4 regions of the Pseudomonas sp. Ost2 genome follow, and region 3 is predicted to be linked to each of the others. Evidence: predicted binding sites of a transcription regulator. Region 3 holds the regulator's gene; each other region holds the start of a gene.
The links. The regulator sigma-54, encoded in region 3, starts transcription at its own class of promoters, with help from an activator protein. The targets are predictions, from matches to a motif close to ANTGGCATNNANNTTGCTNT.
Positions count from the first base shown of each region.

Region 1: the regulator sigma-54 is predicted to act here: its motif matches at 4,046-4,065, upstream of nirB (nitrite reductase large subunit NirB).
Region 2: the regulator sigma-54 is predicted to act here: its motif matches at 2,483-2,502, upstream of KI243_RS11565 (sigma 54-interacting transcriptional regulator).
Region 4: the regulator sigma-54 is predicted to act here: its motif matches at 2,034-2,053, upstream of glnK (P-II family nitrogen regulator).

Region 1 covers NZ_AP021904.1:3,745,180-3,753,080, reverse strand. Annotated here, with positions in the region: gene KI243_RS16435 (AAA family ATPase) at 1-227, shown strand, start outside; gene KI243_RS16430 (VWA domain-containing protein) at 152-901, shown strand; gene nirD (nitrite reductase small subunit NirD) at 936-1,310, opposite strand; gene nirB (nitrite reductase large subunit NirB) at 1,310-3,868, opposite strand; gene KI243_RS16415 (bifunctional nitrate reductase/sulfite reductase flavoprotein subunit alpha) at 4,247-7,901, opposite strand, start outside.
Region 2 covers NZ_AP021904.1:2,641,187-2,649,087, reverse strand. Annotated here, with positions in the region: gene KI243_RS11570 (NAD(P)/FAD-dependent oxidoreductase) at 1-421, opposite strand, end outside; gene KI243_RS11565 (sigma 54-interacting transcriptional regulator) at 557-2,449, opposite strand; gene KI243_RS11560 (hypothetical protein) at 2,825-3,274, shown strand; gene KI243_RS11555 (NAD-dependent epimerase/dehydratase family protein) at 3,292-3,924, shown strand; gene KI243_RS11550 (polysaccharide deacetylase family protein) at 3,958-4,851, opposite strand; gene KI243_RS11545 (substrate-binding domain-containing protein) at 4,932-6,050, opposite strand; gene KI243_RS11540 (ABC transporter permease) at 6,102-7,181, opposite strand; gene KI243_RS11535 (sugar ABC transporter ATP-binding protein) at 7,191-7,901, opposite strand, start outside.
Region 3 covers NZ_AP021904.1:1,188,289-1,196,189, reverse strand. Annotated here, with positions in the region: gene KI243_RS05210 (ATP-binding cassette domain-containing protein) at 1-572, opposite strand, end outside; gene KI243_RS05205 (KpsF/GutQ family sugar-phosphate isomerase) at 863-1,837, shown strand; gene KI243_RS05200 (HAD family hydrolase) at 1,838-2,362, shown strand; gene lptC (LPS export ABC transporter periplasmic protein LptC) at 2,371-2,943, shown strand; gene lptA (lipopolysaccharide transport periplasmic protein LptA) at 2,930-3,475, shown strand; gene lptB (LPS export ABC transporter ATP-binding protein) at 3,475-4,200, shown strand; gene KI243_RS05180 (RNA polymerase factor sigma-54) at 4,387-5,880, shown strand; gene raiA (ribosome-associated translation inhibitor RaiA) at 5,958-6,263, shown strand; gene ptsN (PTS IIA-like nitrogen regulatory protein PtsN) at 6,273-6,737, shown strand; gene rapZ (RNase adapter RapZ) at 6,740-7,597, shown strand; gene KI243_RS05160 (HPr family phosphocarrier protein) at 7,614-7,886, shown strand.
Region 4 covers NZ_AP021904.1:7,115,856-7,123,756, reverse strand. Annotated here, with positions in the region: partial or broken gene KI243_RS31725 (monovalent cation:proton antiporter-2 (CPA2) family protein) at 1-433, opposite strand, end outside; gene KI243_RS31720 (hydrolase) at 512-1,156, opposite strand; gene KI243_RS31715 (accessory factor UbiK family protein) at 1,580-1,840, opposite strand; gene glnK (P-II family nitrogen regulator) at 2,255-2,593, shown strand; gene KI243_RS31705 (ammonium transporter) at 2,627-3,967, shown strand; gene KI243_RS31700 (secondary thiamine-phosphate synthase enzyme YjbQ) at 4,180-4,605, shown strand; gene sutA (transcriptional regulator SutA) at 4,708-5,037, shown strand; gene KI243_RS31690 (HAD family hydrolase) at 5,101-5,808, opposite strand; gene xerC (tyrosine recombinase XerC) at 5,808-6,704, opposite strand; gene KI243_RS31680 (DUF484 family protein) at 6,707-7,432, opposite strand; gene dapF (diaminopimelate epimerase) at 7,446-7,901, opposite strand, start outside.

The DNA of each region.
Region 1 (7,901 bases), 2.6 Mb from region 3:
GCGGTGGGCAACGGATTGCCGAAGAGGATATCGAAGCGGTCGCCGAGTTTGCCCTGCGTCATCGGCGCCGGGAAAGCCCACCGTCGACACCGGCATCGAACCCCGCCGGCGCTGCGCAAGGCGAATCGAGCCCGGCCCGGGGCCAGGGTCAATGGGGCGAGTTGCCCGCCCAGGTACTGCCGGTGGGGGCTCGTCGGGAAATCCCGAGCTGGCCAAAAAAGCCTTAGGCATTCGCCCTCGACCGACGCCGGGGGCGAATGCCAGGGCTGGTGCGGGCCGGGTGCCGAAAGGACGCCAGGGCGCGGCAAGGGCCGGGGAAGACGGGGCGATCAGTTGGGTCGAGACCTTGCTGGGCGGCCGGCCACGAGTGCGACGTGACTTGCGTTTCCGTCCGCGCAGCAGCTCGCCCCATGAATTGTGGCTGGTGATTGTCGATGCCTCGGCGTCCATCCGCCGGCACCAGGCCCTGAGCGATGCCAAGGGCCTGCTGGCGCAACTGTTCGACGATGCCTATCGCCAGCGCGCGCGCCTGGCGTTATTGACCGCCAGCGGTCAGCGACCGCAGTGGCAGATCCAGGGCCTGAAGGCGTCCAGTGGCTTGCGCGGCTGGCTGGAGGCCCTGGGAGCGGGTGGCGGCACACCCTTGCTGGCGGCCTTGCAGGAGGCGGGCGAGTGGTTGGCACTGCGGCAAAAGCGCTTTGCCCTGGAGCAGCAACGGGTGCTGGTGCTGACCGACGGCCGCCTCAAGGCCTGGACGGCCCCGGCGCCGTTCAACTGCCCGACCCTGCTGATCGACCTGGAAAAAGCGCCGATCCGCCTGGGCAGGGCGCGGCAGCTGGCCATTGAGCTCGCGGCCGACTACCGGCATATCGAGTCCCTGGGGCTGCCATCGAACAGCTGAAACGCCACTTCAGGATGCCCGTCGCCGGGAACGATCAGACTACCGCGATCTCCACCGCATCGCCGACCCAGCGCACCGGCCACACCCGTAGTTGCTGCTCCGGGTACTCCAGGCACATGCCATCCTCGAGATTGAAATGCTGCTTGTACAACGGCGAGGCGATCACCGGCTGGCCCTTGATACTGCCGACGATGCCGCGACCGATCACATTCGCCCCGGACAGCGGGTCGCGGTTGTCGATGGCATACAGGGTGCGGCCCTGCGCCTCGTCGGGCAGGTAGAACAGGGCCACCTGGGCGCAATGGAACCAGACCACCACGCCGGAATTTTCCACCAGGTCCTCGCGGCGGCAGACCGCCTGCCACTGGAAGTCGTTGGCAAAGCTGTGTTGTGCTGTCGGCTGGCCCATCAGACCACCTCCTCATGAGCGGGAATCAGGTTGAGTTCATGTGCGCGCACCGGCCGGCGCTGCTCGCGTTCCTTGACGAAGTGGATGTCCGGATCGCCGCGCTGGTCGTTGACGAAGGTGCGGAAGCGCTTGAGTTTTTCCGGGTCGCTGACCGCGTTGGCCCACTCGCATTCGTAGCGGTCGACCACCAGTTGCAGCTGGCTTTCCAGCTCGGCGGCCAGGCCCAGGCTGTCGTCGATGATCACCGCCTTGAGGAAATCGAGGCCGCCTTCCAGGTTTTCGCGCCAGACCGAGGTCCGTTGCAGGCGGTCGGCAGTGCGGATGTAGAACATCAGGAAACGGTCGACGTAGCGGATCAGGGTCTCGTCATCGAGGTCGGTGGCGAACAGTTCGGCGTGGCGCGGGCGCATGCCACCGTTGCCGCAAACGTACAGGTTCCAGCCTTTCTCGGTGGCGATCACGCCGATGTCCTTGCTCTGGGCCTCGGCGCATTCGCGGGTGCAGCCGGACACCGCCAGCTTGAACTTGTGCGGCGCGCGCAGGCCCTTGTAGCGATTTTCCAGGAGCAGGGCCATGGCCACGCTGTCCTGCACGCCATAGCGGCACCAGGTGCTGCCGACGCAGGATTTCACCGTGCGCAGGGATTTGCCGTAGCCGTGGCCGGTTTCGAAGCCGGCGTCGATCAGCTCGCCCCAGATCTGCGGCAGCTCATGCAACTGGGCGCCGAACAGATCGATGCGCTGGCCGCCGGTAATCTTGGTGTAGAGGTCGTATTTCTTCGCCACGGCGCCGAGGGCGATCAGTTTGTCCGGGGTGATTTCGCCGGCGGCGATGCGCGGGATGATCGAATAGGTGCCGTTCTTCTGCATGTTGGCCATGAAGGTGTCATTGGTGTCCTGCAGCGGCACCAGCGCCTTGTCCATGATTGGCCGGTTCCAGCACGACGCGAGGATCGAGCCCACCGCCGGCTTGCAGATATCGCAACCGGTGTGGCCCTTGCCATGCTGGGCGAGCAGGGCTTCGAAGGTTTCGATCCGGCCCACCCGCACCAGGGCGTAGAGTTCCTGGCGGGTGTAGGCGAAGTGTTCGCAGAGGCTCTTGTCCACCGCCACGCCACGGGCGATCAGCTCATGCTCGAAGACCTGCTTGAGCAAGGCGCTGCAACCGCCGCAGCCGGTGGCCGCCTTGGTCTGCGCCTTGAGGGCCGACAGATCGCTGCAACCGGCGTCCACCGCACAGCAGATCGCACCCTTGGTGACGTTGTGGCAGGAACAGATGGTCGCGCTGTCGGGCAGTGCATCGGCACCCAGGGCCGGCGCGCCTTCGCCCACGGGCAGGATCAGGCCGGCGGGGTCCTGGGGCAGGGCAATGGCGTTCTGCACGTACTGCAACAGGGTGTCGTAGTAACTGTTGTCACCCACCAGTACCGCACCGATGACTTTCTTGCCCTCGGCATCGACCACCAGGCGCCGGTAACTGGCATTGGCCTCGTCGATAAAGCGATAGCTGCGCGCGCCGGGCGTCGCACCGTGGGCGTCGCCGATGGAGCCGACATCGACGCCGAGCAGCTTGAGCTTGGTCGACATGTCGGCACCGTTGAAGGTGTCGAAGGTTTCTCCGGCCAGGCGTGCGGCGACATTGCGCGCCATGCTGTAGCCCGGTGCCACGAGGCCGAAGACGCTGCCGTTCCACGAAGCGCATTCACCGATGGCAGAGATGGCCGGATCGCTGGTCTGGCAGTGCGAGTCGACGACGATGCCGCCCCGCGGGGCGATCTCCAGGCCGCTGTTGCGTCCCAGCAGGTCCTGCGGGCGAATCCCCGCGGAGAACACGATCAGATCGGTTTCGAGAAATTCACCACCGTCGAAATTCATCCGATAGCGATAGTCCTCGCCAGCCACGATTTCCTGGGTCGCGCGGGACAGATGGACGCCGACGCCAAGGCCTTCGATCCGGGCCTTGAGCGCGGCGCCGCCGTCATGGTCCAGCTGCACCGGCATCAGCCGGGGGGCGAACTCCACCACATGGGCTTCGAGGCCGAGGGACTTGAGGGCGTTGGCCGCCTCCAGTCCCAGCAGGCCGCCGCCGACCACCACGCCACGACGGGCATCGCTGGCCGCGGCGCGGATCGCATCGAGATCGTCGAGGGTCCGGTAGACCAGGCGGGCCGCCCCTTCGGAGCCGGGAATCGGCGGCACGAAGGGGTAGGAACCGGTGGCGAGAATCAGTTGGTCGTAGGCCTGGCGTCCGGAGCGGGTGACGATCTCCTGGTGCTCCCGGTCGATTTCGAGGACTTCGGCCCCCAGGTGCAGGTTGACCCCGTGGCGCTCGTACAACCCCGGTTCGCCCAGGGCGAGGGCATGGGCATCCTTGCCGGCAAAATACTCGGAGAGGTGCACGCGGTCATAGGCCGCTTGCCATTCCTCGCCATAGACATGCAGCTCGAAGTGCATCAGGGCACCGCGTTCGATCAGTTGTTCGACGCAGTGATGCCCGACCATGCCATTGCCAACGATCACCAGTTTCTTGCGGCGTTCGACATTCACGATAGCGTTCATGGAAGTTCCTCGGATCACGGCCAATCACGGCTGGCCCAGCAGAAAAAAAAGCAAAAAAAACGCCTGGAGCCGAAGCTCCAGGCGCCTTTGCCTGGTGTTTGTTCCTGTTCTGTGAGTGATCGCCGTTGACCACCTGAACGGTCTGCCTGGTCATTCATGGCAGAGAGTAACGGGATAAAAGCAGGGAGCGTGCCAAGTGCCGGTTTGCCGGGTTACTTCAGTAGCGGCGCCGGGCTCGGGTTGAAAAGTGAACCTTGTTGGTGCGTATTTCGCTCGGGTCGCCAGTTATGGGGCGTCCTTGCGGCCGCTTTCGCGGGCAAGCCCGCTCCCACAGGGTTGGCGTCGTACACAACATTCAGTTTCAACGCGAGCAAGCATTCAATACACATCCCGCACATAACGCTTGTCCGCCGCCAGGGCGCTGACATAGGCCACGGCCTCGTCGGCATCCAGTCCGCCATGGCTGCGTACCACCTGCTTGAGTGCCGCGTCGACATCCCGCGCCATGCGGCTGGCATCGCCGCAGACATAAAAGCCCGCGCCTTCCTCCAGCCAGGCCCAGAGCTGCGCGCCTTGCTCGATCATGCGTTGCTGCACGTAGATCTTCTGCGCCTGGTCCCGGGAGAACGCGGTATCGAGCCGTTGCAGATGGCCTTGCTCAAGCCATGCTTCCAGTTCCTCGCGGTAATAGAAGTCGCTGGCGGCATGCTGTTCGCCGAAGAACAGCCAGTTCTTGCCCGTGGCGCCGATGGCCTGGCGCTCCTGCAGAAAGGCGCGGAACGGTGCCACGCCAGTGCCCGGACCGACCATGATCATCGGCGCCCGGGGATCGGCGGGCGGGCGGAAGTTGGCCGACTTCTGGACGAAGATCGGCACCTCCAGGCCCTCGGCGCGGTCGGCGAGAAACCCCGAGCAACTGCCGGAACGCGACTGTCCGGCATGTTCGTAGCGTACGGTGGAAACCGTCAGATGGACTTCGCCGGGATGCACCTTGGGGCTCGATGAAATGGAGTACAGCCTGGGTTGCAGGGGTTTCAGGCAATCCACCAGTTCCTGCGGCCCGAGGTCGACCTGCAACTCGCGCAGCAGGTCCGCCGGTTGCCGGCCCCAGAGCCAGTCCTTGAGTTCGGTCTTGTGTTCGTCGGCCAGCAGGCGCTTGAGTTGCGCACTGCCGGAACGCTGAAACACCAGTTGCAGCAGCGCCGGACTGATCCGGCCGATTTCCAGATGGCGACTCAGGGCCTCTTCCAGTGGCATCGGGGTTTGGTCCTTGATGGTCACCACGGCGTCGGCCCGGGCTGCCAGGCAGGTCATCAGCTGTTCCACCTGTCGCGGGCAATGGCTGGGCCAGACGCCCAGGGCATCGCCGGCCTGGTAGTCGAGGCCGCTGTCGCCAAGGTCGAAGATGAACTGGCGGGTCTCCTTGCCGGCCTCGGGGCCGCTGAGCAGGCGGTTGTGTTTCAGGCGTGCGGCCAGGGGTTGCTGGCGACTGTAGCGAGTCGGGGCGGGCACTGCCGCGGGTTTTTCGGACAGCGCCGAGTCGAGCTTCTCCAGCCAGGCGCCGGCCGGCTCCTGGTAGTCCGGCTCGCAATCGACCCGAGGGGCCAGGCGCTGCGCCCCGAGGCTGTGCAGACGTTCATCGAGCTTGCGGCCGAAACCGCAGAACTGGTCATAACTGGAATCACCGAAGGCCAGCACGGCAAAACGCAGGTTCGCCAGGCTCGGGGCGTTGTCCGCCGCCAGGGCCTGCCAGAAGGCATGGGCATTGTCCGGCGGATCGCCGTCGCCAAAGGTGCTGGTCAGCAGCAACGCACGACCGGTCTGGCTCAGCTCCTGGGCCTGGATACTGTCCATCGATGCCAGCCGGACCCGATGACCTTTCTGTTGCAGGCGCTCGGCGGCTGACTTGGCGAAGGCCTCGACCGTACCGGTCTGGGATGACCAGAGCAGCAGCAAGGGTGGCTCTTCGGCTGCTGGAGAACTCGCCGTGACCTGTTCCTGGGGCGGCTCATGACGGGCGAACAGGCCGGCGAGGATGCCTTCGAGGATCAGCCGATTGCCCGGCTGCAACGGCGCATTGGCCGGCAGCGCCGGCACGCCGGCGACGGCCTGACTGCTGCGCAGTCCCAACAGGAAGCCTTGCAGGTAGAGATTCTCGCTGGGAGCCAGTTGAATACTGGGCGGCGTGTCGAGCCCGAGGATCCGGGCCAGGGCTTGGGTCTGCATCGTGTGCGGGGCCTCCGTGCGCGAGGGCAAGGGCAGGGGATCAGGCTGGGATGTCTCGACCCGGCTCAGGGTCACGGCGCTGAACTTGAATTCCGGTTGCAGGGAAATCGGGTCCACGGCATCGCTGGTGACGGCATTGATCGCCAGGTCCTCGCCGTAGACATCGTTCCAGTGGAAGGGCGCGAAGCAGTTGCCGGGCAACACCCGTTCGCTGATCTGTGCCGGCAATACCGCGCGACCACGGGCCGAACGGATTTCGACAGCGTCCTTTGCCGCGATCCCCAGGCGTGCCGCATCGAGCGGGTTGAGCTCGACACAGGGGCCGGGATTGAGTTTGTTCAGGGTCGCGACCTTGCCGGTCTTGGTCAGGGTGTGCCATTGGTGTTGCAAGCGCCCGGTGTTGAGGACCATCGGGAAGCGGTCGCCGGGCTGATCGGCCGCCGGCTGCCAGGGGCGGGCGAAAAACATCGCCTTGCCGCTCGCGGTGGGGAACAGCAGGCGCGGGAAACTGCCATCGGCGGCCGGCTGGCGGGCTTTGCCGAGGCCGTCGTTCAGATAGCGGATCGGGTTGCGGTCGTGTAGCTGATCCGGTCCGCAGGGCCACTGCAACGGGGTCTGCTCCAGTCGTTCGTAACTGACGCCCCGCAGGTCGTAGCCGGTCTTCGGGTTCCAGGCCCGCTTGATCTCCTCGAACACCTCGGCGGCGCTGGCGTAGCTGAACGCGTCGGCATAACCCATTTCACAGGCTACCCTGGCGATGATCTGCCAATCGGGCAGGGCCTGGCCCGGGGCGTCCACGGCCTTGCGCATCAGGGTCAGGTTGCGCTCGGAATTGATCATCACCCCCTGGGCCTCGGCCCATAAGGCCGCCGGCAACAGGATGTCGGCGTAGCCATTGGTCTCGGTATCGAGAAAGGCATCCTGGGCAATCACCAGCTCGGCGGCCTGGAGTCCGGCGATCACTTTCTGCCGATTGGGCAGCGAGGCCACCGGATTGGTGCAGATGATCCAGCAGGCCTTGACCTTGCCGGCCTGCATGTCCTCGAACAGCGCGACGCTGCCGCCGCCCACCGTCTGGCTCAGGCTGCCACGGGGGATCTGCCAGAGGTCTTCGATGAAATCGCGGTCGGCGGCCACCAGCGCCGAACGCTGGCCGGGCAAGCCGGGGCCCATGTAGCCCATTTCCCGGCCGCCCATGGCGTTCGGCTGGCCGGTCAGGGAGAACGGGCCGCTGCCCGGGCGGCAGATCGCCCCGGTGGCCAGGTGCAGGTTGCACAGCGCATTGGTGTGCCAGGTGCCATGGGTGCTCTGGTTCAGGCCCATGGTCCAGCAACTCATCCACTCGGCGGCTTCGCCGATCCACTGCGCGGCCTGGCGGATCTGCGCCTCGGGCAGGCCGGTCAGCGTCGCGACCCGTGCCGGGCCGTAGTCCTCGAGAAAGTCCGGGAGGGCTTCCCAGCCCTCGGTAAAGGCCTCGATAAACGCCGGGGCGGTGTGGCCGTTTTTCAGCAGCAGGTGCAACAGGCCGTTGAGCAATGCCAGGTCGCTGCCCGGCCTGATCTGCAGGAACAGGTCGGCCTTGTCGGCGGTGGCGTTGCGCCGCGGGTCGACGACGATCAGGCGTGCCCCGGACTTGAGGCGATCCATCAGGCGCAGGAACAGGATCGGATGACAATCGGCCATGTTCGCGCCGATGACGAAGAACAGATTGGCCTTGTCGAAATCCTGGTAGGAGCCCGGCGGGCCATCGGCTCCCAGCGACAGTTTGTAGCCGGCCCCGGCGCTGGCCATGCACAGGCGCGAGTTG
Region 2 (7,901 bases), 1.5 Mb from region 3:
ACACGGTGAAGGACGCGCCATCGAGAAACGGATAGTGCAGCACCACATCCGGATACAGCAGTTCATAGCCGTATTGCGCCAGGTCCAGTTCCCGGTCGCGGATCAGCGGGTTGCCGAGGATCGCGCCATGGGCGCTGGAGCACAGGTCTTCCCTGAACCCCGGCAGCAGCGGTTCAGTGGTCTTGCAGCCGCCGCCGATGAGCGCGTCTCCTTCGAGTACCAGGACCCGGTAGCCTGCCTTGGCGAGATAGGCGGCGCAGATCAGGCCGTTATGACCCGCGCCGGCTACCACATAGTCAAAGTGCCTGGGTGCCGACGGGGTGTCGCCGGCGATGGCGGCGGCGCCGTGCATGAGTCCGGCGGCCAGCACCGGCATGGCCGCCGCAGCTTTGAGGAAGTCTCGACGAACGATTGGCGGCATGTCCTGCTCCTGGGATCGCGATTTCGCTGTGACACTAGCGACAATCCCCCGGAGCCATTAGAGGCCGGTGACGAAATTCACTTCACACCCGGAGCAGGGAATACCGGTGGTCCGGAGCCTGTCACCGGACCAGGCCTAGGCAATGCCCAGCTTCTTCAGGCGCGAGGCCAGCGTGGTTGGCTTGATCCCCAGCAGCTCGGCCGCACCATCCTTGCCGAACAGCTTGCCACCGCAGGCGGCCAGCGCCGCGCACAGGTTGTCGCGCTCCAGGGTACGCAACTGCTGCTCGGTCATGATGGGCCGCAGGTGTTCTGACGCCGGTGCCTGACCGGACACCGCCGCGCCGGGCAGGTCGATATTCAACTCGGCGCCGGTGGCGGTGATCAGCGCCCGCTCGATCACGTTCTGCAGCTCGCGGATATTGCCTGGCCAGTCATAGGCCTGCAGGCGGGCCATGTCGCCCTTGCTCAGGCGTCGCCCGGACATGTTCAGCCGCGTCCCGATCAGCTGGAGAAAATGCGAGGCCAGCAAGGGAATATCGGAACGGCGCTCCCGCAGGCTTGGCGAATGGACGGGAAACACGTTCAGCCGGAAAAACAGGTCTTCGCGAAAACGCCGGGCCTGCACTTCAACCCGCAGATCGCGATTGGTCGCGGCAATGATGCGCACATCCACACTACGGGTGCGCTCTTCCCCTACCCGCTCGAATTGCCCTTCCTGCAGCACGCGCAGCAGCTTGCTCTGCAGCTCCAGGGGAATCTCGCCGATTTCGTCGAGAAACAGGGTGCCGCCATCGGCCAGCTCGAAGCGTCCGACCCGGTCGCGCACCGCCCCGGTGAAGGCGCCGCGCAGGTGGCCGAAGAACTCGCTCTCGAACAGTTCGGCCGGAATCGCCGCGCAGTTGACCCGGATCAGCGGCTGCTCGCGGCGCCGGCTGGCCTGGTGAATGGCGCGGGCGATCAGCTCCTTGCCGGTGCCGGACTCGCCGTGGATCAGCACGTTGGCATCGGTGGGGCCGACCACATCGATCTGCCGGACGATCTTCAGGATCGGCTCGCTCTGGCCGACGATATCCCGGTAGTTGTGCTCGATATGGATTTCTTCCTGCAGGTAGGCGTTCTGTTCCTCGAGTCGCTGCTTCAATGCCTGCAGTTCGGCCAGGGCGTTCTGCAGTTGCAATTCGGTGGTACGACGCTCGGTGATATCGCGAAACACCACCACCGCGCCGACGATCCGACTGTCGCTGATCACCGGCGTGCTGGTGAACTCCACCGCGAAGGAGGTGCCGTCGCGCCGCCAGAACACCTCCTGACGCCCCTCGTGCACCAGGCCGTCGTGCACCGCCTTGTAGATCGGGCAGTCTTCGACCGGGTAGTGACTGCCATCGGCGTGGGTGTGGTGGTGGATGCGGTGGATGTTCTTGCCGATCATCTCCTCCGGGGCCCACCCCAGCATGCGCGCGCCGGCCGGATTGACGAAGGTGGCGAGCCCTTCGCTGTCGATGCTGTAGATACCGTCCCCCACCGAACTGAGCAGCAGTTGCTTGTCACGCTCGGTTTCCTGGAACAGGTTCATGATATTGCGCCATTCGATCAGGCCGCCGCGCATGGTGCGTTCGGTATCGGCCTGGTCGCGATGGTAGCGCTGCCGGCTTTGCTCGCGCAGCACCAGGATCAGTTGCGGCTGGCCCTTGACCTGGAGAACGGTGGCGGAGACTTCCAGTTCGATGCGCTCGCCGCTCTTGCAGTTGCAACTGAGCCCGTCGGTCCAGCCCCGGCCCTTGTCCATCACCGCCTGGGTAAAGACGATCAGGTCCGCCAGTTGATGGCCGAACAGCTTGCTGACCGGCAGTTCCAGCAGTTCCTGGCGGGGATAGCCGAGCAATTGGCAGGTGGCGATGTTCAGGTCGCCGAAACGGTCGCCATAGGGATTGAGCAGGGCAATGGCTTCGGCGCAGTGCTCGAACACCATGTGTCGGGAGGAATAGGCCAGGTCGGCCCAGCCAGCCAGGAAGTCAGTGTCGCTCATGCCTACGAAATCCCGTGACTGCCAGTGTCGGACAAAGCCAGTTATACGGAATTTCGTAGCGCCCCGATAGGATCAGTTGGCGTTGAAAAACACGCATCAGAAAAGCCGATCGCCCCGTCGTCCCCCTTGAGCCCGATAGTTGAGGAAAATGGAATTATGTTGTCGGTTTCGCGGTAATTATCTCTGCGAAAAAACAATCCACCATGGCCTCCGTTCGCCCACCGCGCCAGGAAACACGCCATGCGCCCTCGACCGTCAACCATCCCCGCAGCCCTGCGCAGGTGCCTGGGGATCGCCACCTTCGGGCTGTTCGCGGCGATCACCCTCACGGCGTGCGCAACCCCATCGAAACCCGACGCCACGCAGGAAATAAGCATGAAACCTTCCATCACGTATTTGCATCTGCTGCGGCACACGCCGTTCTTCACGGCGCTGTCGAGCGACCAGTTGCAGTGGGTGATCGATCATTCGCGAGAATGGGAAGCCGAAGAAGGTTCGGTCATTGCCAGCAGCGCTCAGGCCAACGCACCGGCAGCCGACTACTGGATCCTGCTCGATGGTGGATGGCGGGTGGAGTACGCCGGCCATTCGTTTCCCAGCGGGCACGCCGCCCCCGGCAAGTGGTTCAATCTGCGCGAAGCCCAGGGCGCCGACTGCGTCCTGAGCACCACCGAACACAGCTATGTGATGCGCATCACCGAGGCCGACATGCAGGTGATGCTGGAGAAAGGCTTCGCCTTCGGCCCCCACCTCGGCAGCGGTCATGCCTACTACGGCTCGATCTTTCACGACAACGTCCCGGCATCACGCCCCGTCGCGCGCTGAACACAGAGGCAATCACGATGAAGGTACTGATTCTCGGGGCAACGGGCCAGGTCGGCCGCCACGTGCTGGAGCAGGCGCTGGCCAATGAACGGATCGAACAGGTGATCGCCCCGACGCGCCGGGCGCTGGCGATGCACCCCAGGCTCCTCAACCCGGTGTCGGCCGATTTGCACCAGACCTTTGCCGACATCGCCGGGCTGTCGATCGACGCGATGATCTGCACGATGGGCACGACCATCGCCAAGGCCGGCTCGAAGGAAGCGTTCCGAGAGGTCGACTACGTGCTGCCGATCAAGTTTGCCGAATGGTCCCTGGCACTGGGTGCGAAGGCCTGCGCGATCATCTCTTCGCCCGGCGCCTCGCTGTCCATACCGCTCTACTATTGCCAGGTCAAAGGTGAGCTGGAACGCGATATCCAGGGCATCGGCCTGCGTTCGCTGACGATCATTCGCCCGGGCATGATTGGCGGCAGCCGCGAAGAGTTCCGCCCCGCCGAACGCCTGATAATGCCCCTGGCGGCCCTGCTTCGGCCGATACTGCCACGCGGCCTGTGGATCAACCCGCCGGCCAATATTGCCCGGGTGATGATCGAAGCCGTGTGCTCCGGGCTCCAGGGCGTTCACCTGCTGACGTCGCGGGACCTGGTGTGAAAAGGGGCTGCGTACCGGCAGCCCCCTGCCCTGTCAGGCGCTCAGCCCGAGCTTCCTGGCCCAGACATCGTACTCGTTGATATCGCGCACGGTGTCCGCGCTCGACGCCGCAAAGCGGGCGATTTCATCCTTGCGCATGAACACCACGCCCGGTTGCCTGAGTGCGTATTCGAGGAACCGTCCCAGCGAGCGCACCCGCGCCGGCCGGCCCGCGATGCGGTCATGGGTGCTGATCGACATCATCCGCCGACGGCTGCCGGCCTCTTCGTAAAGCTGGTCGAACTCGTCATGCAACTGGCGCTCGAAGGCGTCGACGCTGTACTGGTAGCCCTCGAACTGAATGATGTCGTTGAGGTTCATCGTATAGGGCACCACGACAAAATCCTTGCCCCGCACCGGAATCAGGAACGGCTCGTCGCGACTGACATCATCGATGTGGTACTCGAAGCCCAGGTCCTGCAACAGGTTGAGGGTATTGGGCGTGCCGCGCATGGCCGCGCCGTTGTAGCCGACCGGACGCACGCCAGTGGCCTTGATGATGCTGTCGATATTGTCGGCGATGAACTTGCGCTCATCCTCCAGCGACAGGTCGTACTGCGGGATCCAGTCACGCCCGTGGGCAGCCGCTTCGTGGCCGCGCTGGACGATTTCCTTCGCCACCTCAGGAGAACGGTCCACCGCACTGCCGACCATGTGCGAGGTGACCTTGATGGCGTACTTGTCCCAGAGGTCGAGCATCCGCTGGATACCCTCGCGGTAGCCGTACTTGTACCAGGACTGGGTGGGGAAGTCCGGATAGCCGTCCTTCATGCCGAACATGTTGCTGAACGGTCCCATCGCGCCGAAGGGGGCTTCGCCGCCCGCTTCGAACTGCATGGAAACCGATATCACGAGCCGGACACCTTCCGGCCAGAACGTCTTGGTCATGGTCTTGCCTCTTTCGGGGTGATGCGGGATGGAAAGCCCGGTCCACGCGGACCAGGCCGGGTCTGCATGAAGGGATAAGGTTATTGACCGGCCCAGATGCCGCGGTAGACATCCCGATAATGGTTGTCCGGGTCATACAGGTTGCGGGGACCGCCATCGGTGGCGATGTTGCCCGCCACGACCAGGTGCACGGGCGCACTGAAGCCGCTCGGCGACTGCCCGGCAAAAGCCCGGTTCAGCTCATCGACCGCTTGCCAGCCGTGCAGGGACACCGGCTCGGCGACCGTGGCGCTCTGGTATTGCCCAGTCCGGATGCGCTGGAAGGCGGTTTCGCTGCCGTTGCCGGCCGAGACCCCGAGCAATGGCCCGTCCGCGGCGTAGCCGGCCTGCTGCAACGCCGGCGCCATGAAGTCGAACGTCAGGTCGTTGATCGACAAGGCATAGGTCCATTTCGCCCCGAAACGCTGCAACAGCGTGGTGGTCAGTTGCGGCATGCGTGTCGCCGAATCGGCCAGGGGCGCGTCCTCGATTTTCAGCAACTGGCAACCCGAGCACTGCTTGACCAGCTCGGCCATGGCATTGGATTTGCTGATGGCGATCTCGTAGGTGGAGTCGGTGAAGATCACCACCCCGGCCTTGCCGTCGGACTGCGCGACGGCGTACATCACCGCCGCCTTGCCGACGTCGAGCGGGTCGGTCGCCAGGTTGGTGAACAGTCCCGCCGCCGGTGCGGGTCCCGGCCTGGACAGCGAATGCCAGCCCACCACGCGGATGCCCCGGCTGCTGGCATCCTTGATCAACTGCGCCTGCTCGTTGGCATCCACGCTGCCCAGCACAATGCCGTCGGGCTTGAGGGCAATGGCCTGGTTCAAGGCGGCCGAGCGCCCCGAGATGGAGCCCTGGCCGTCAATCGAGCGGAAGCTCCAGCCGATGGCCTTGGCCGCCTCCTGCACCGCCTGGCCGACACCGCGCGGGCCGCTGTCACGCTGGTCCGCGGAAACGAAGACGATGCTCTTGCCCGACTGCGCGGGCGCTCCGCTGGTGGGTCCGGTCCAGGGTTGGCCGGGTTGGGTGACGTCGCGGGTATACGCGCGCGCCTGTTCGAGAAAGGCATCCCCGGCATGGGCCGGCGCGGCCAGTGGCAAGCACACGGCCATCGCCGCGCAGAGGTGTAGGCGCTTCAGGTCGAGCATGTTCATGGTGTCCCCTTTTGTTGTTTTTGGATTGAGGTGCATCGCGGAAAGAGGGTTTCAGGTGGAGGCTGCCTTGCCCTGCGGATCGCCCGCTGCGCGGGCCGCGGTGGCCGGACGCTTGCGAGCCACGCTGCGCCGACGCTGGGCATAACCGGCAATGCCGATGGCCACCAGCAGGGTCATGCCGTTGAACAGCGGCTCGACATAGAACTCGCCACCCAGTTGCTGGATACCGGAGATGCCCACAGCGAGGATCACCACCCCGACCACCGTGCCCCAGACATTCACCCGCCCCGGCTTGATGGTGGTCGACCCGAGGAAGGCGCCGACCAGCGCCGGCAGCAGGAAGTCGAGCCCGACGCTGGCCTGGCCGATGCGCAGCTTGGCCGCCAGGATCACCCCGGCGAAGGCCGTCAATGCACCGGAGGCCACGAACGCGCCAATCACATAACGGCGGGTGGGAATACCGTTCAAGGTGGCGGCCCGGGAGTTGGCACCGATGGCGTACAGGTAGCGTCCGACCGGCAGGAAGTCGGCCGCGAGCCACAGCACCAGACTGATGACCAGCACGTACACCGCGACAATCGGCATGCCCCACAAATGGCTGGTGAACAGCGCCGTGAACGCGTCCGGCAAACTGCCGATGACCTGCCGTCCCTGGGTATGCCACATGGCAATGGCGTACAGCACGGTGCCGGTGCCCAGCGTGGCGATGAACGAGTCGATCTGGGCGATCTCCACCAGCAGGCCGTTCAGCAAGCCCAACAGCGCCCCCAGGACCAGGACGATGACCACGGCCGTGATCCAGTCGAGCCCGTAGACCGTCTGCAGGCTGATGGCGAGGATATGCCAGAGGACAATCCCGTAGCCCACCGTGAGATCGATGCGGCCGCTGGACATCGGGATCATCGCCGCCAGCGCGAGAATGGCGATGATCGCCTTGTCGCCGATGATCGAACGCAGGTTGAGCAGCGTCGGGAAGGTATCCGGCAACAGGATCGAGAACAGCGCGATCAACAGCAGGGTCAGGATCGGCAGGCCGAACACCGGCAGCAGGCGCAACAGGCGGGCGACCCCCGACAGTTCGGCCAGCTCTCGGCGGGTCGGTTCGAGCGCGTTGGATTTAAGCGATTGCATGGTGGAACCTCACGCGGTTTTGATTATTGTTGTGGGAGCGGGATCGGCGGCATCCAGGGAGGCGCAACGCAGCAGTGCATCGACGCTCAGTTGCGCCATCGGCAACTCGCGGGCGATGCGGCCATCGCGAAAGATCAGGGCGCGGTGGCAGATCTGCGCGGTTTCCTCGAAGTCCGAGGAGATCAGCAGCACGGCCATGCCGGTCCGGACCGCGTCACCGAGCAGGCGATAGATCTCCACCTTGGCGCCGATATCGACGCCGGCAGTGGGGTCTTCGAGCATCAGCACATGGGCACCGATGCGCAGCCAGCGGGCGATCACCACCTTCTGCTGGTTGCCGCCGGACAGCGTCTCGATCGGCGCCGAGGGATCATTCGGCGCCAGGGCCACACGACGCCCCAGCTCAAGGGCTTCACCGCCCTCGCTGGCCGGGGAGCGCGGCTTGAACCCGGTGCGGCCGCTGGCCAGGGGATTGAGGAAGAGGTTTTCACGGATACTCAGTCCGGGCGCGACGGACTCGCCGTAGCGATCACCGGCCACCAGGCAGACGCCACTGGCGATGGCGGCGGCAGGCGTCGACAGATTCACCCCGGCGCCGTTGAGCAGGACTTCGCCGCTGACGATCGCAGCCGCGCCGAACAGCGCCTTGCCCAACGAATCGTGCCCCGCCCCGCGCAAGCCCACCAGGCCGAGGATCTCGCCCCGGCGCACATCGAAATC
Region 3 (7,901 bases):
TTGAGCAGGCGGATCAGGCGCACCAGCACGCCCATGGCGATCGGGTCCTGTCCCACGAAAGGCTCGTCGTACATGAGGATCTGCGGGTCGAGGGCAATCGCCCGCGCCAGCGCCACGCGACGCTTCATGCCGCCGGACAGCTCGTCCGGCATCAGGTCGACCGCACCGCGCAGGCCGACCGCCTGCAGTTTGAGCAGGACGATATCGCGGATCATCTCTTCCGGCAGCTCGGTGTGGACCCGCAGCGGAAAGGCGACGTTTTCGAAGACATCGAGATCGGTGAACAGCGCGCCGCTCTGGAACAGGACGCCCATGTGCTTGCGGGCGTCGAACAGATCGCCACGGGATAACGTCGGAAGATTCTGACCGTTGACCCACACCTCGCCGCTGCTCGGACGCAACTGGGCACCCATCAGCCGCAACAGGGTGGTCTTGCCGCATCCGGAGGGCCCCATGATGCCGGTGACCTTGCCCCGCGGAATGCGAATATCGACATTATTGAAGATGCTGCGCGCGCCGCGCTTGAAGGTGACACCCTTCAGCTCGACCGCGTAGGCGTTATCGGCGCTCATCTAAACTCCTTGCGATGCAGCCTCTGACTCGGACACCAGGCCTCTGTAAAAGAGGCGCGCACTTCCTGAGCGGGCCGAACTGGTCGCGAACTATATCATTGCTGATACGAGGCGCCCAAGGCCGAAGCCGTGCTTGTTCAGGATAGGTACAGCCCGTTTTGACACACTGCGGGGTGAAAACTGACGGCAGGGTCCTACACTCAATAAGCAAAGCGCAACGATCAAGCGTGAGGGAATCGTTCATTGCCGCTATAATCGCGCCTTTTCATCAGGCTAATACGATTTCTGACATGAGCCAATCCAGCGACCTGATTCAATCGGCACAACGCACCATCCGCCTCGAAGTAGAAGCCGTAGAAGGCTTGTTGGCCCATATCGACGCAGATTTCGTACGCGCTTGCGAGATGATTCTGGCCAGCAAAGGCCGCGTGGTCGTGGTCGGCATGGGCAAGTCCGGGCATATCGGCAACAAGATCGCCGCGACCCTGGCCAGCACCGGCACCACGGCTTTTTTTGTCCATCCGGCGGAAGCCAGCCACGGCGACATGGGCATGATCACCCGGGACGACATCATCCTGGCGCTGTCCAATTCCGGCTCGACCGCGGAAATCGTTACCCTGCTGCCGCTGATCAAGCGTCTGGGCATCCAGTTGATCAGCCTGACCGGCAACCCGGATTCGCCGCTGGCCAAGGCCGCCGAGGTCAACCTGAACGTGCATGTCGAGCACGAGGCCTGCCCGCTGAACCTGGCGCCCACCTCCTCGACCACCGCCGCGCTGGTGATGGGCGATGCCCTCGCCGTCGCCCTGCTGGAAGCCCGTGGCTTCACCGCCGAAGACTTCGCCTTTTCCCATCCGGGTGGCGCCCTCGGCCGCCGCCTGTTGCTGAAAGTGGAAAACGTCATGCATGCCGGCGACGAGCTGCCGCAGGTATTGCGCGGCACGCTGTTAAAAAACGCACTAATGGAAATGACTCGCAAAGGCCTGGGCATGACCGTGATCGTCGATGCCGATGGCCGCCTCGCCGGGATCTTTACCGATGGCGATCTGCGCCGCACCCTGGATCGCACCATCGATATCCACAGCGCCCTGATCGAGGACGTCATGACCCCCCACGGCAAGACCGCGCGGGCCGAGATGCTCGCCGCCGAAGCCCTGAAGATCATGGAAGACCATAAAATCAGCGCACTGGTGGTGGTCGATGACGAGGATCGCCCGGTGGGCGCCTTGAACATGCACGACTTGCTGCGCGCGGGAGTGATGTAAATGAGCACCGATCTGCTGCAACGCGGCAAGCACATCAAGCTGGCGGTCTTCGACGTCGACGGCGTACTGACCGACGGTCGCCTGTACTTCCTCGAGGACGGCACCGAATTCAAGTCGTTCAGCACCCTGGACGGCCAGGGCATCAAGATGCTGATGGCCGCGGGCGTGCAAACCGCTATCATCAGCGGCCGCAAGACCACGCTGGTCGAGCGGCGCGCGAAGAACCTCGGTATCCCGCACGTGTTCCAGGGTCGTGAAGACAAACTGGTGGTGCTTGACGCCCTGCTGGCCGAACTCGGCCTAAGCTATGAACAGGTTGCCTATCTGGGCGACGACCTGCCGGACCTGCCGGTGATCCGTCGCGTCGGGCTGGGCATGGCCGTGGCCAACGCCGCGGGTTTTGTCCGCGAGCACGCGCACGGTGTCACCCAGGCCCGTGGCGGCGAAGGTGCCGCCCGCGAATTCTGCGAGTTGATCCTGCGTGCCCAGGACAGCCTTGAAGCGGCCCACGCCGCCTACCTGTAGAGCTATTTATGCTGAGCAAGAAAATTCGCAATATTGTGCTGTTCGCAGTTATTGCCGCCCTGTTCGCGGCTGTTGGCTACTGGAACATCAGCCCGGAACGCTTCCTGGAGCAGACGGCCGCGCCAGTCGACAGCACGCTCGTCGACTACTATGCGATCAACGCCCACAGCGTCCAGTACATGCCCGACGGCAAGGTGCAGTACGACATGACCGGCGACAAGGTCGAGCACCTCAAGGTGTCCGATGTGACCCTGGTGACCAAGCCCGACCTGCAACTCTATCGCGGCACGGCCTTCCCCTGGCACGTCCAGAGCGAACGCGCCGAGGTCAATCCGGACGGCACCCAGGTCGAACTGATCGACTCGGTACGCATCGCGCGCACCGATGAGAAGCAACGCAATATCGTCATCACCAGTAGCCGAATGACAGTATTCCCGCAGAAGCAATATGCGCAGACCGAGCAAGCCGTTAGAATCGACGGCCCCAACGGCGTGACCACGGGCACAGGCATGAAAGCCTATTTGGAAGAAAGCAGGATGCACCTGCTATCGAACGTAAGAGGACAGTATGAGTCTCGTTAAAACCCTCCCGATTTTGCTCAGCCTGGGCGCAGCACTGGGAAGCGTGAGCGCCTGGGCTCTGCCGAACGACAGCGAGCAGCCCATCCGCATTCAAGCTGACGACGCTCAACTGGATGACAAGCAAGGCATCGCCACCTACAAGGGCGACGTCATCATCACTCAGGGTTCGATGATCGTTAAGGGTAATACCGTGACGCTCACCCGCACCAAGGACGGCGCCATCGACGTGGTGACTTCCGTGGGCAACCTGGCCTACTTCGAACAGCGGCAGAAAGCCACCGACCCGCAGCCGGTCAAGGGCTACGGCAAGACCATCCAGTACCATGCGCAACAGAACCGCATCGTCCTGATCGACCAGGCCAAGGTGATCAACGATGGCAACACCACCGAAGGCGAGAAGATCGTCTACGACACGGTGAAGCAGGTGGCTACCGCCGGTCGCGCCAATGGCACGCCGATCACCACGCCACGCCAGCGCATCGACATGGTTATCCAACCGAAAAAGAAAACTGACGAGCAAAAGGCCCAGTAATGGCAATTTTGAAAGCTCAGCATCTGGCCAAAGCCTACAAGAGTCGCCAGGTGGTGCGTGACGTCAGCCTGTCGATCGAAAGCGGCCAGATTGTCGGCCTGCTCGGCCCCAACGGTGCCGGCAAGACCACCTGCTTCTACATGATCGTCGGCCTGGTCCAGGCCGACCAGGGTCGCGTGCTGATCGACGACCAGGACGTCAGCCACCAGCCGATGCACGGCCGCGCGCGCGCGGGTATCGGCTACCTGCCCCAGGAAGCCTCGATCTTCCGCAAGCTCTCGGTGGCCGACAACATCATGGCGATCCTCGAGACCCGCAAGGAACTCGACAAGGCCGCCCGGCGCAAGGAACTGGAAAGCCTGCTGCAGGAGTTCCACATCAGCCATATCCGTGACAACCTCGGCATGAGCCTGTCCGGTGGTGAACGCCGCCGGGTGGAAATCGCCCGCGCCCTGGCCACCGCGCCCAAGTTCATACTGCTGGACGAACCGTTCGCCGGCGTCGACCCGATTTCCGTGGGCGACATCAAGCAGATCATCCATCACCTCAAGGCCAAGGGCATCGGTGTACTGATCACCGACCACAACGTCCGCGAGACCCTGGACATCTGCGAAACCGCTTATATCGTCAATGATGGGCAACTGATCGCCGAAGGCGATTCGGCCACCATCCTGGCCAACGAGCTGGTCAAGGAAGTCTATCTGGGCCATGAGTTCCGCCTGTAAGCCCGACGGTGTTTGACTACCCGCCTGAGCGCCGGAATGTTCGATAAAGCGTCACATGCTTTTATTGTTACAGCGCTCTAGGCAAACACTCCGGTTTCAGGCATATAATTTGCTTATGTTTGGCGCTTCGGCGCCCTGTAGTGGATGGCGCATGCGCGCCGGCAAATAAGGTGTTAAGCCCCTGCCATGAAACCATCGCTAGTCCTGAGAATGGGCCAGCAGCTGACGATGACACCGCAGCTGCAACAGGCCATCCGCCTGCTCCAATTGTCGACCCTGGACCTTCAGCAGGAAATCCAGGAGGCCCTGGAATCCAATCCGATGCTCGAACGCCAGGAAGAAGGCGACGACTTCGATAATGCCGATCCACTGGCCGACAACGCCGAGCAAAAACCCAACACCGACGTCCAGGAACCCTCCTACCAGGAAACCGCGCCCACGGTCGACAACCTCGAGGAAGGCGACTGGAACGAACGCATTCCCAACGAACTCCCGGTCGACACCGCCTGGGAAGACGTCTACCAGACCAGCGCCAGCAGCCTGCCCAGCAACGATGACGACGAGTGGGACTTCACCACCCGTACATCCGCCGGGGAAAGCCTGCAAAGCCACCTGCTGTGGCAGCTGAACCTGGCCCCGATGTCCGACACCGACCGGCTGATCGCCGTGACCCTGATCGACTGCATCAACAATCAGGGCTACCTGGACGAGACCCTCGAGGAAATCCTCGACGCCTTCGATCCGGAACTGGACATCGAGCTCGACGAGATCGAAGCCGTCCTGCACCGCATCCAGCAGTTCGAACCGGCCGGCATCGGCGCGCGCAACCTCGGCGAATGCCTGCTGCTGCAATTGCGCCAGCTGCCGGCCAAGACCCCGTGGCTGAGCGAAGCGCAACGCCTGGTCAGCGACTACATCGACCTGCTGGGCAGCCGCGACTACAGCCAGCTGATGCGCCGCATGAAGCTCAAGGAAGACGAGCTGCGCCAGGTCATCGAGCTGGTGCAGAGCCTCAACCCGCGCCCGGGCTCGCAGATCGAGTCCACCGAAGCCGAATACGTGGTGCCCGACGTCATCGTGCGCAAGGACAACGAGCGCTGGCTGGTGGAACTGAACCAGGAGTCGGTGCCACGCCTGCGGGTCAATCCGCAGTACGCCGGTTTTGTCCGCCGTGCCGATACCAGCGCCGACAACACCTTCATGCGCAACCAGTTGCAGGAAGCCCGCTGGTTCATCAAGAGCCTGCAGAGCCGCAACGAAACCCTGATGAAGGTCGCCACCCAGATCGTCGAGCACCAGCGCGGTTTCCTGGAATATGGCGATGAAGCGATGAAGCCGCTGGTCCTGCATGACATCGCCGAAGCCGTGGGCATGCACGAGTCGACGATTTCCCGGGTCACCACGCAGAAATTCATGCATACCCCCCGCGGTATTTATGAGCTGAAATACTTTTTCTCCAGCCATGTCAGCACCTCCGAAGGCGGCGAATGCTCGTCCACGGCGATCCGCGCGATCATCAAGAAACTGGTTGCGGCGGAAAATCAGAAAAAGCCGTTGAGTGACAGCAAGATCGCTGGTTTACTGGAGGCACAAGGCATTCAGGTCGCCCGTCGTACCGTCGCCAAGTACCGCGAGTCCCTCGGGATCGCGCCTTCCAGCGAACGGAAGCGGTTGATGTAACCGCCGGGCGTGCCACAGCGTTCCAGTGGCAGGCATACGCCTGCCGCTTTATGCACTGGCAACGAAGGAGAAGCTGTATGCAAGTCAACATCAGTGGACACCAACTGGAAGTGACCGAACCCCTGCGTGCCTACATCGGCGAGAAGCTCGACCGATTAGAGCGCCACTTCGACAAGATCACCAACGTACAGGTGACAATGGCCGTCGAAAAACTGAAGCAGAAAATCGAAGCCACTCTGCACATTCACGGTGGTGAGGTGGTCGCCAACGCCGAACATGACGACATGTATGCCGCGATCGACCTGCTTACCGACAAGCTGGACCGCCAACTGAAAAAGCATAAGGAAAAGAACCTGCACCTGCTCCAAGGTACAGGTCGCTAACACCCACCCATGATTCGACTTGAAAACATCCTGACCCCCGGCCGTTCCCTGGTGAACGTGCCGGGCGGCAGTAAAAAACGCGCCCTCGAACAAATTGCCAACCTGATCGCCCGTGAAGTGCCTGATCTGGAAATGCAGGATGTCTACGAGAGCCTGATTGCCCGTGAAAAACTCGGCTCGACCGGTTTTGGCAACGGCATCGCCATTCCCCACTGCCGCCTCAAAGGTTGCGAGTCGCCCATCAGTGCCCTGATGCACCTGGACGCTCCCATCGATTTCGACGCCATCGACGGTGCCCCGGTCGACCTGCTGTTCGTACTGCTGGTCCCGCAGGCCGCCACCGATGCGCACCTGGAACTGCTCCGGCAGATCGCCAGCATGCTCGATCGCAAGGAGGTACGTGACCGCCTGCGTAGCGCACCGAGCAATGAAGCCCTGTATCAGGTTGTCCTGGACGTACAGAACGGTCATTAATCATGCGCTTGATCATCGTCAGCGGTCGCTCCGGCTCAGGTAAAAGCACTGCCCTCGATGTCCTCGAGGACAACGGCTATTACTGCATCGACAACCTGCCGGCCGGCCTGCTGCCGGAACTGGCCGAGCGGGCGCTGATCCATACCGAGCTGGCACAACCGCTGGTCGCCGTGTCCATTGACGCGCGCAACCTGCCCAGCCACCTGTCGCGTTTTCCCGAGTTGCTGGACGAAGTCCGCGGCCGGCATATCCAGTGTGACGTGCTGTACCTGGACGCCGACGAGGAAACCCTGCTCAAGCGTTTCTCCGAGACCCGCCGGCGCCATCCCCTGAGCAGCGCCAACCGTTCGCTGGCCGAAGCCATCCGCGACGAGAGCAACCTGCTGGGACCGATTGCCGACCTCGCCGACCTCAAGGTCAACACCACCAACCTCAACCTGTACCAGCTACGGGATACCATCAAGCTGCGCCTGCTGAACCAGCCGGAACCGGGGACCGCGTTCCTGGTGGAGTCGTTCGGCTTCAAGCGCGGCATGCCGGTGGACGCCGACCTGGTATTTGACGTACGGTGCCTGCCCAATCCGTACTGGAAACCCGAACTGCGCGAGCAATCCGGGCTCGACGGCCCGGTGGCCGAGTACCTGGCCGCGCAACCGGATGTCGAGGAAATGTTCCAGGACATTTCCAGCTACCTGCTCAAATGGTTGCCACGCTTCGCCGCCAGCAACCGGGCTTATGTCACCATTGCCATTGGCTGTACCGGCGGGCACCATCGCTCCGTCTACCTGACCGAACGCCTTGGCCAGGTTCTGCAACAATCCCTGAAGAACGTCCAGGTCCGCCACCGCGACCTTAGCTGAAAGGATCACCATCGCGATGCCCGCTCTGGAAATTGAAATCATCAACAAACTGGGTTTGCATGCCCGCGCTTCCGCCAAGTTCGTCGGCGTTGCCGGTCAGTACCCCTGTCAGATCCGGGTAGGTCGTACGCCCGAGAGCATGGTCGATGGCAAGAGCATCATGGCCATGATGATGCTGGCGGCCGGCAAGGGCACCATGATCCACATGCAGACCGAAGGCGAACAGGAAGACGAGGCGATGGCGGCACTGGTGGCGCTGATCAACAACTACTTCGATGAGGGCGGTTGAGCTGGCGCGACGCCG
Region 4 (7,901 bases), 1.4 Mb from region 3:
TGTTCAACTGGCGGCTCTCGGCCAGGCTCTGCAAGCCCATCGCGGTCGACGACAACGCCAGGCCGAGACCGAGGACGAGCGCCGCCTGCAGGGTCTGGCCGAAAGCGACGATGGCCAGGGTGCCGATCACCAGCGCGGTCAGCAGCACTTGGGCCAGACCGACGCCGAATACCGCCTTGCGCATCAGCCACAGGCGCTTGGGCGACAGCTCCAGGCCAATGATGAACAGCAGGAAGACCACGCCCATTTCGGAAAAGTGCGAGACATGCTCGGCGTCACCCATCAGTTTCAGCACCTGTGGGCCGATGAGCGCGCCGGCCAGCAGGTAGCCGAGCACGGCACCGAGCTGCAGACGCTTGGCCAGGGGAACGACGATGACCGCGGCCATCAGGAAAATGACCGCGGCCTGCAGCAGGCTGCCTTCATGGGGCATGGGAGAACTCCCTTTCTTCAGGATAGGGCAATGAAAGCCCGCCAGCGGTGCTGCCTGGCGGGCAAGTGGTCGGGAGGATCAGCCCAGGGTACGTTGCGGGGCCTTGTGCACCATGGTGTAGGCGTAATCCACGCCCATGCCGTAGGCGCCGCTGTGCTCGCGCACCAGGTCCATGACCGCGTCGTAGGTTTCCTTGTGCGCCCAATCGCGCTGGAACTCGAGCAATACCTGCTGCCAGGTCACCGGCACCGCGCCGGCCTGGATCATCCGTTGCACGGACATGTCGTGGGCTTCCTGGGTGGTGCCGCCCGAGGCGTCGGTGACGATGTACACCTCGTAGCCTTCGGCCATGGCTTCCAGGGCCGGGAAGGTCAGGCAGACCTCGGTCCACAGGGCGGCCATGATCAGCTTCTTGCGGCCGGTGGCCTTCACTGCTTCGACCAGTTTCTTGTCTTCCCAGGAGTTCATCGAGGTGCGCTCGATCGGCTGGGCGCCCGGGTTGACCGCCAGCAGTTCAGGCCAGATATAACCGCTGAAGCTTTCGGTCTCGACCGAGGTGTAGATGGTCGGCACGTTGAAGACCTTCGCGGCCTTGGCCAGGCCCACGGTGTTGTTCTTCAGGGTCTGGCGGTCTATCGACTGCACGCCGAAGGACATCTGTGGCTGGTGGTCGATCAGGATCAGGGCGGAGTTGGTTGGGTTCAGCAGTTCACGAATGGACATGTTCGAGTTCCTTTTGAGTCGAGAAAGTAGGTGGAGCGAATTCGGTGCTGGCCTGTCGTTTCGGTCAGTGGCTGCGGCATGGGTGTACTTTATGGGTGATCAGCTGATGGGACAATCTAGCGAAATAGAGAATCATTGATTCTAAATAAGGGACAATTGTGGTGATGTTCGAACAGGGGCTGACAGCGCCCTGGGGGGCGTTGGTGTGAACATCCTCGAGGGAGGGGGGTTCTGTTATCAGGCAGGGGCCGGTATTGGCCGTCAGGTATGTCAGGGAGGGCGGCGGCCTGGCCAGCCGGTCACGCCGATGGAAGCTACATCTGATTCCTTGAGGGTTGGCTGACGCTACGCATGCTCAGCGCGGATGTGGCCGGCAGGACGATGACGGCATCGTCCTGCTCCCCGCGTGAGGCAGGAGGGGGTTTATGGCTGGGTTGGCGCCAGCCTTGCCTCCAACTCCGCCACCTTCGCCTCCAGGCTTTCCAGGCGCGCGCGAGTGCGGGCCAGGACCACCATCTGGCTATCGAATTCTTCCCGGCTGACCAGGTCCAGCTTGCTGAAACCGCTCTGCAGCAGGGCCTTGAACTGGCTTTCGATTTCAGTGCGCGGCAACGGGGTTTCGCCGCTGAACAGGCGGGAGGCGTGGCCGCTCAGGGCGTCGAGGAAGGCTTTGGGCGCGAGCATGGTCTGGGTTCCGGATACAGGGTCGTTCCAGTGTACCACGCAGTGTCTATAGTGATTTCCGAGGGCGGCGATGCACGCTTTTCGCGCAGCACGCCGGGCGGTCGCGCACCGTTTTTGTGCGTGTTGTCCGCATGCGGGCGGGATTTTCGTCCTCCACGGCGACCAAGGGATTGAAATCAGTGGGTTTTGTAGAGATGGCAAGGTTTCTGCTTAGTCGCTTGTGACCCATGCACTGATGCAGTCGCTGTGACGAAGCAGTGCGGCAGGCGGAGCTGGGAAGCTTCGCCGGCAGCGGTTAGCTGGCGTCGACAGGCTGATCAGGGCCAACGATGCGTTACAAAGCCAGGCACTGCGCTTAGACTTGAGTCGGGTTTGTTTTCCTGGGGCAAGTCCACCAATTCGGGAGAGAGTTTCATGAAGCTAGTCACTGCCATCATCAAGCCGTTCAAGTTGGACGACGTGCGCGAGTCGTTGTCCGAAATCGGCGTGCAGGGCATTACCGTTACTGAGGTCAAAGGCTTCGGTCGGCAGAAGGGTCACACCGAGCTGTATCGCGGCGCGGAATACGTGGTCGACTTCCTGCCCAAGGTGAAGATTGATGTCGCCATCGACGACAAGGATCTTGACCGGGTTATCGAGGCGATAACCAAGGCCGCCAACACCGGCAAGATCGGTGACGGCAAGATCTTTGTGGTCAATCTGGAACAGGCTATTCGCATCCGTACCGGCGAAACCGATACCGACGCAATCTAAGCCGCCAAACCCAACGCCCCAGGAGAAAACAATATGACTCTGCGTAAATTCGCAGGGCTAGGAGCCCTGTTGTCCCTCGTAATGCCGGCCCTGGCCATGGCGGCGGACCCGGTACCGGCTCCAGTCCTCAATTCCGGTGATACCAGCTGGATGCTGACCTCCACGGCCCTCGTGCTGTTCATGACCATTCCAGGCCTCGCGCTGTTCTACGGCGGCATGGTGCGGTCGAAAAACATTCTTTCCGTGATGATGCAGTGCTTCGCCATTACCGGTCTGATCACCATCCTGTGGTTCATCTATGGCTACAGCATGGCGTTCGATACCACCGGGATGGAAGCCGGCGTCGTCAACTACAACTCCTTCGTCGGCAGCCTGGCCAAGGCCTTCCTCGCCGGTATCACGCCGGCGAGCATCACCGGCCCGGCGGCGTTGTTCCCCGAGGCGGTGTTCGTCACCTTCCAGATGACCTTCGCGATCATCACCCCGGCGCTGATCGTCGGTGCCTTCGCCGAACGGATGAAGTTCTCCGCGATGCTGATCTTCATGGGCGTCTGGTTCACCCTGGTGTATGCACCGATCGCGCACATGGTCTGGAGCGGTCCGGGTTCCCTGCTGGGCGACTGGGGCGTGCTCGACTTCGCGGGCGGCACCGTGGTGCACATCAACGCCGGTATCGCCGGCCTGGTGGCCTGCCTGGTGCTGGGCAAGCGCAAAGGCTTCCCGACCACCCCGATGGCGCCACACAACCTCGGCTACACCCTGATCGGCGCGGCCATGCTGTGGGTCGGCTGGTTCGGCTTCAACGCCGGTTCCGCCGCCGCGGCCAACGGTACCGCCGGTATGGCGATGCTGGTGACCCAGATCGCCACCGCCGCTGCCGCACTGGGCTGGATGTTCGCCGAGTGGCTGACCCACGGTAAGCCAAGCGCACTGGGCATCGCCTCGGGCGTAGTGGCCGGCCTGGTCGCCATTACCCCGGCTGCCGGTACCGTCGGCCCGATGGGCTCGCTGATCATCGGCCTGGCGGCGGGTGTGGTGTGCTTCTTCTGCGCCACGACCCTGAAACGCAAGCTGGGCTACGACGACTCCCTGGACGCCTTCGGCGTGCACGGTATCGGCGGTATCCTCGGCGCCATCCTGACCGGTGTGTTCGCGGCACCGTCGATGGGCGGCTTCAACGCTGCAACCACCGACATCGCTGCCCAGGTCTGGATCCAGTGCAAAGGCGTCGGCTTCACCGTCATCTACACCGCAGTCGTGACCTACATCATCCTCAAGGTCCTGGATGTAGTGATGGGCCTGCGTGTGACCGACGAAGAAGAATCGGTCGGCCTCGACCTGGCACAACACAACGAGCGCGGCTATAACCTGTAAGCGCGTTTAAAAAATTTGCCCGGCTTGCCGGGCATTTTTTTGCCTGGATTTTGTCAGTGCAAAGAGAGCTGAAAGGTTTTATCCAGAAGCATTCCAGCCAAAACGCCGGGACTATTCCCCATGGGCCGATGGCTTACAGCATGGCTGGCGTATTAGGCGCTTTGCTTTTTTCCTGAGCGCGCTAGAATGCGCGCCGATGGGCGGAGAACTGTATGTGGCAACAGACACTGATTACCTTGCGGGCCAGGCCCCGGGGTTTTCATTTGGTGACCCAGGAGTTGCTCGATGGCTTGCCTGAACTGAAGGCATGTCGAGTCGGTCTGTTGCATTTGTGGCTGCAGCATACCTCGGCCTCGTTGACGATCAACGAGAATGCCGATCCGGCGGTTCGCCGTGACTTCGAACGTTTTTTCAACCGACTGGTGCCGCAAGGCGGGCTCGAGTATGAACATGACGACGAAGGCGCGGATGACTTGCCGGCGCACTTCAAGGCCAGTTTGCTAGGCTGTCAGCTGACTTTGCCGGTAACGGCGGGACGGTTGGCTCTGGGTAGCTGGCAAGGTGTCTATCTGGGCGAACACCGTGATCATGGCGGTGTTCGTAGAGTCCTCGCCACCCTGCAGGGTGATGGGGCATAAGCCGCTGGGGTCCAGCGGATGTTGATTTTTTTCCGGCGGCCTACGACAGTCGGCGCAGCTGGGCTATAACTAATCTGCTTTTCGCAAGTCATGAGGTAGAACATGAGCGACGATGATCTGGAAAACGATGACCTCGAAGTAGGCGACGAAGACGAAACCGAAGAAGGTCTGGAAGCGGCGGCTGAAGACGTAGACGTTGCCGATGACGACGGTGGCGATGTCCCCGCGCCGACTGCCAAGGGTAAGGCCAAGGCAGCCGTATCGGTTGACGAACTGCCCAGCGTGGAAGCCAAGAACAAGGAGCGTGATGCTCTGGCCCGCGCGATGGAAGAGTTCCTCGCACGTGGTGGCAAGGTGCAGGAAGTCGAGGCCAATGTGGTGGCAGATCCACCCAAGAAGCCGGATAACAAGTACGGCAGCCGACCTATCTGAGTGTCAGCTTCCTCGCTTGTCGAAAAAGCCCGCCGTCGCTGCGGGCTTTTTCATGCCTGCCGGTCAGGCCCTGGTGTTCCAGGCGGCCAGCAGCGCCGGCAGTTCGGTCAGGCTGCGGATCTGCGCATCCGGTGGCTGGTCCGCTTCCCAGGCCTTGCCCGCGGGGTTGTACCAGATCGCCCGCAGGCCCGCCTGCTGCGCCCCGGCGATATCGTCGCCCGGATGGTCGCCGATATGCACCGCCGCTTCTGCCGGGACATTCCCGCCGCGGACCAGCGCTTCGTGGAACAGCCGTGAATCGGGCTTGGCGATGCCGATGTCCTCGGCGCACAGGGCAAAGCGGAAGTAGTCGGCAAGGCCCAGGCGGCGCACGTCGGCATTGCCATTGGTGACCACGCCCAGGGCAAAGGAGCGGCCAAGGGTCTCCAGGGTCGGCTCGACCTCGGGAAACACCTCGATCTGGTGCCGGGCGTGAATGAACACTTCGAACGCTTCCGCTGCCAGTGTCTCGGCCTGCCCGTGGGCATAGCCGGCTTCTTCCAGCGCATGGAACAGCACCCGGCGGCGCAAGGCGCTGATGCGGTGCTTGAGCGTCGGTTCCTTGAGCAGCACCCGTTCGCGGATCGCCCACAGGTGCTCGATCGGCACGCCGCCCAGGTCCGGCGCGTGCCCGGCCAGCCACTCCCGCAACACGTTCTCCGCGCTGTGGATCACCGGCGCGGTATCCCACAGGGTGTCATCGAGGTCGAAGGTGATCAGCTGAATCGTCATTACTCACTATCCTTGCTGCGTTTGGCCCGGGGGTGGGCGCTGTCATAGACGGTTGCCAGGTGCTGGAAGTCCAGGTGGGTGTAGATCTGCGTGGTCTTGATGTCCGAGTGGCCGAGCAGCTCCTGCACCGCGCGCAGGTCCTGGGAGGACTCCAGCAGGTGGCTGGCAAAGGAGTGCCGGAGCATGTGCGGGTGCAGGTTCTGCCCCAGTTCACGCTCGCCGGCAGCCTTGACCCGCAGCTGGATGGCCCGGGGGCCGAGGCGCCGGCCCTGCTGGCTGACGAATACCGCATCGTCCGCCGGATTGCTCAGGGCGCGCAGCGGCAGCCAGGTCAGCAGGGCTTCGCGGGCCTTGCGGCCGATCGGCAGGACGCGGGTCTTGCTGCCCTTGCCGTGGACCTGAACCAGGCCGTCCGCCAGGTCCAGCTGGTCGAGGTTGAGCCCGGTCAGTTCCGAGAGACGCAGGCCCGAGGAGTAGAACAGCTCGAGGATGGCCTGGTCGCGGTGGGCGAGGAAATCATCCTCGACGGCACCGTCGAGCAGTTGCAGGGTGCGATCGGTGTCGAGGGTCTTGGGCAGTCGGCGTTCGCCCTTGGGCGGCGCCAGGCCGGTGGCCGGGTCGTGGTTGCACAGGCCTTCGCGGTTCAGGTACTGGTACAGCCCGCGGACCGCCGACAGCAGCCGTGCCAGGCTGCGCGAGGATTGTCCCTGCTGGTGCAGGCGCGCCACCAGCCGCCGCAGCCGCTGGATATCGAGGGCCGACCAACTGCCGATCTGTTCCTTTGCACAGAAGGCGAGGACCTTGTTCAGGTCGCGCCGGTAGGCTTCGAGGGTGTGGGGCGACACCTGGCGCTCACTGCGCAGGTGCTCGCAGTAGGCGTCCAGTTGCCGTTCCACGACTAGCGCACCGAGCGCAGGGAGTGGGTGAAGCGCGGGACGACACGTCCCAGGACTTCGGCGATATAGCTGAGGAACAGGGTGCCGACCGAACTCTTGTAGTGCTGCGGGTCGCGGCTGGCGATGGCGAGCACGCCGTGCAGGCCCAGATGGCTGATGGCGACCACGGCGGTGGAGCCGATCTGCTTGCGTTGTTCTTCGCCGAACAGGAAGTCCAGCTCGTGCTCGCGCAGGCTGCCGCTGATGCTCTTGCCTTCCGAGAGCAGGCCGCCGATCGCCTGCTGCGCGTCGGCACCGCTGACCCAGCGGCCCACCGGCATGGCGTTGTCGCTGAACAGGATCAGGCTGACGAAGGGCACCTGGAAATCCTGGCGCAGGCTGTCTTCGACGGCCATCACCAGGTCTTCCAGGCTGGCCGCGTCCATCAGCGCGAGGATCAGCCGACGGGTCTTGTCGAACAGCCGGTCGTTGTCGCGGGCGACGTCCATCAGTTGCGAAAGCCGGTGGCGCATCTCGATATTGCGTTCGCGCAGGATCTTCATCTGCCGTTCGACCAGCGATACCGTGTCACCACGCTGGTGTGGAATGCGCAGCGCCGGCAGCAGCTCTTCGTGCTCGACGAAGAAGTCCGGGTGAGCCTCCAGGTAGGCGGCGACGGTCGCCGCCTCCAGGCTTTGCGCAGGCAGTTCGTTGGGCTGTTCGGCTGGAGCCTGAGGCTGATCGGTCATGACGTTCGCTCGCTTATAGACGCACTTGTCCTTCATACACCCGTACGGCCGGCCCGGTCATCATCACCGGTGCGCCGTCGCCGGCCCACTCGATGGACAGGCGTCCGCCGGGCAGGTCGATGGTCACCGGTGAATCCATCCAGCCCTGGCTGATGGCCGCGACCGCTGCCGCGCAGGCGCCGGTGCCGCAGGCCTGGGTCTCCCCGGCGCCGCGTTCCCAGACGCGCAGTTGCGCGCGCTGGCGGTCGATCACCTGCAGGAAGCCGACGTTGACCCGCGCCGGGAAGCGCGGATGGTGTTCGATCTTCGGTCCCAGTTCGTGCACCGGGGCGCTGTTGATATCCGTCACGCGCAGAACCGCATGGGGGTTGCCCATGGACACGGCGGCCAGGTCGACGTTCTGGCCGTCGACGTCGACCGGGTAGCTCAGGGCCTGGGCCGCAGCCTGGAACGGAATGTCCGCCGGCAC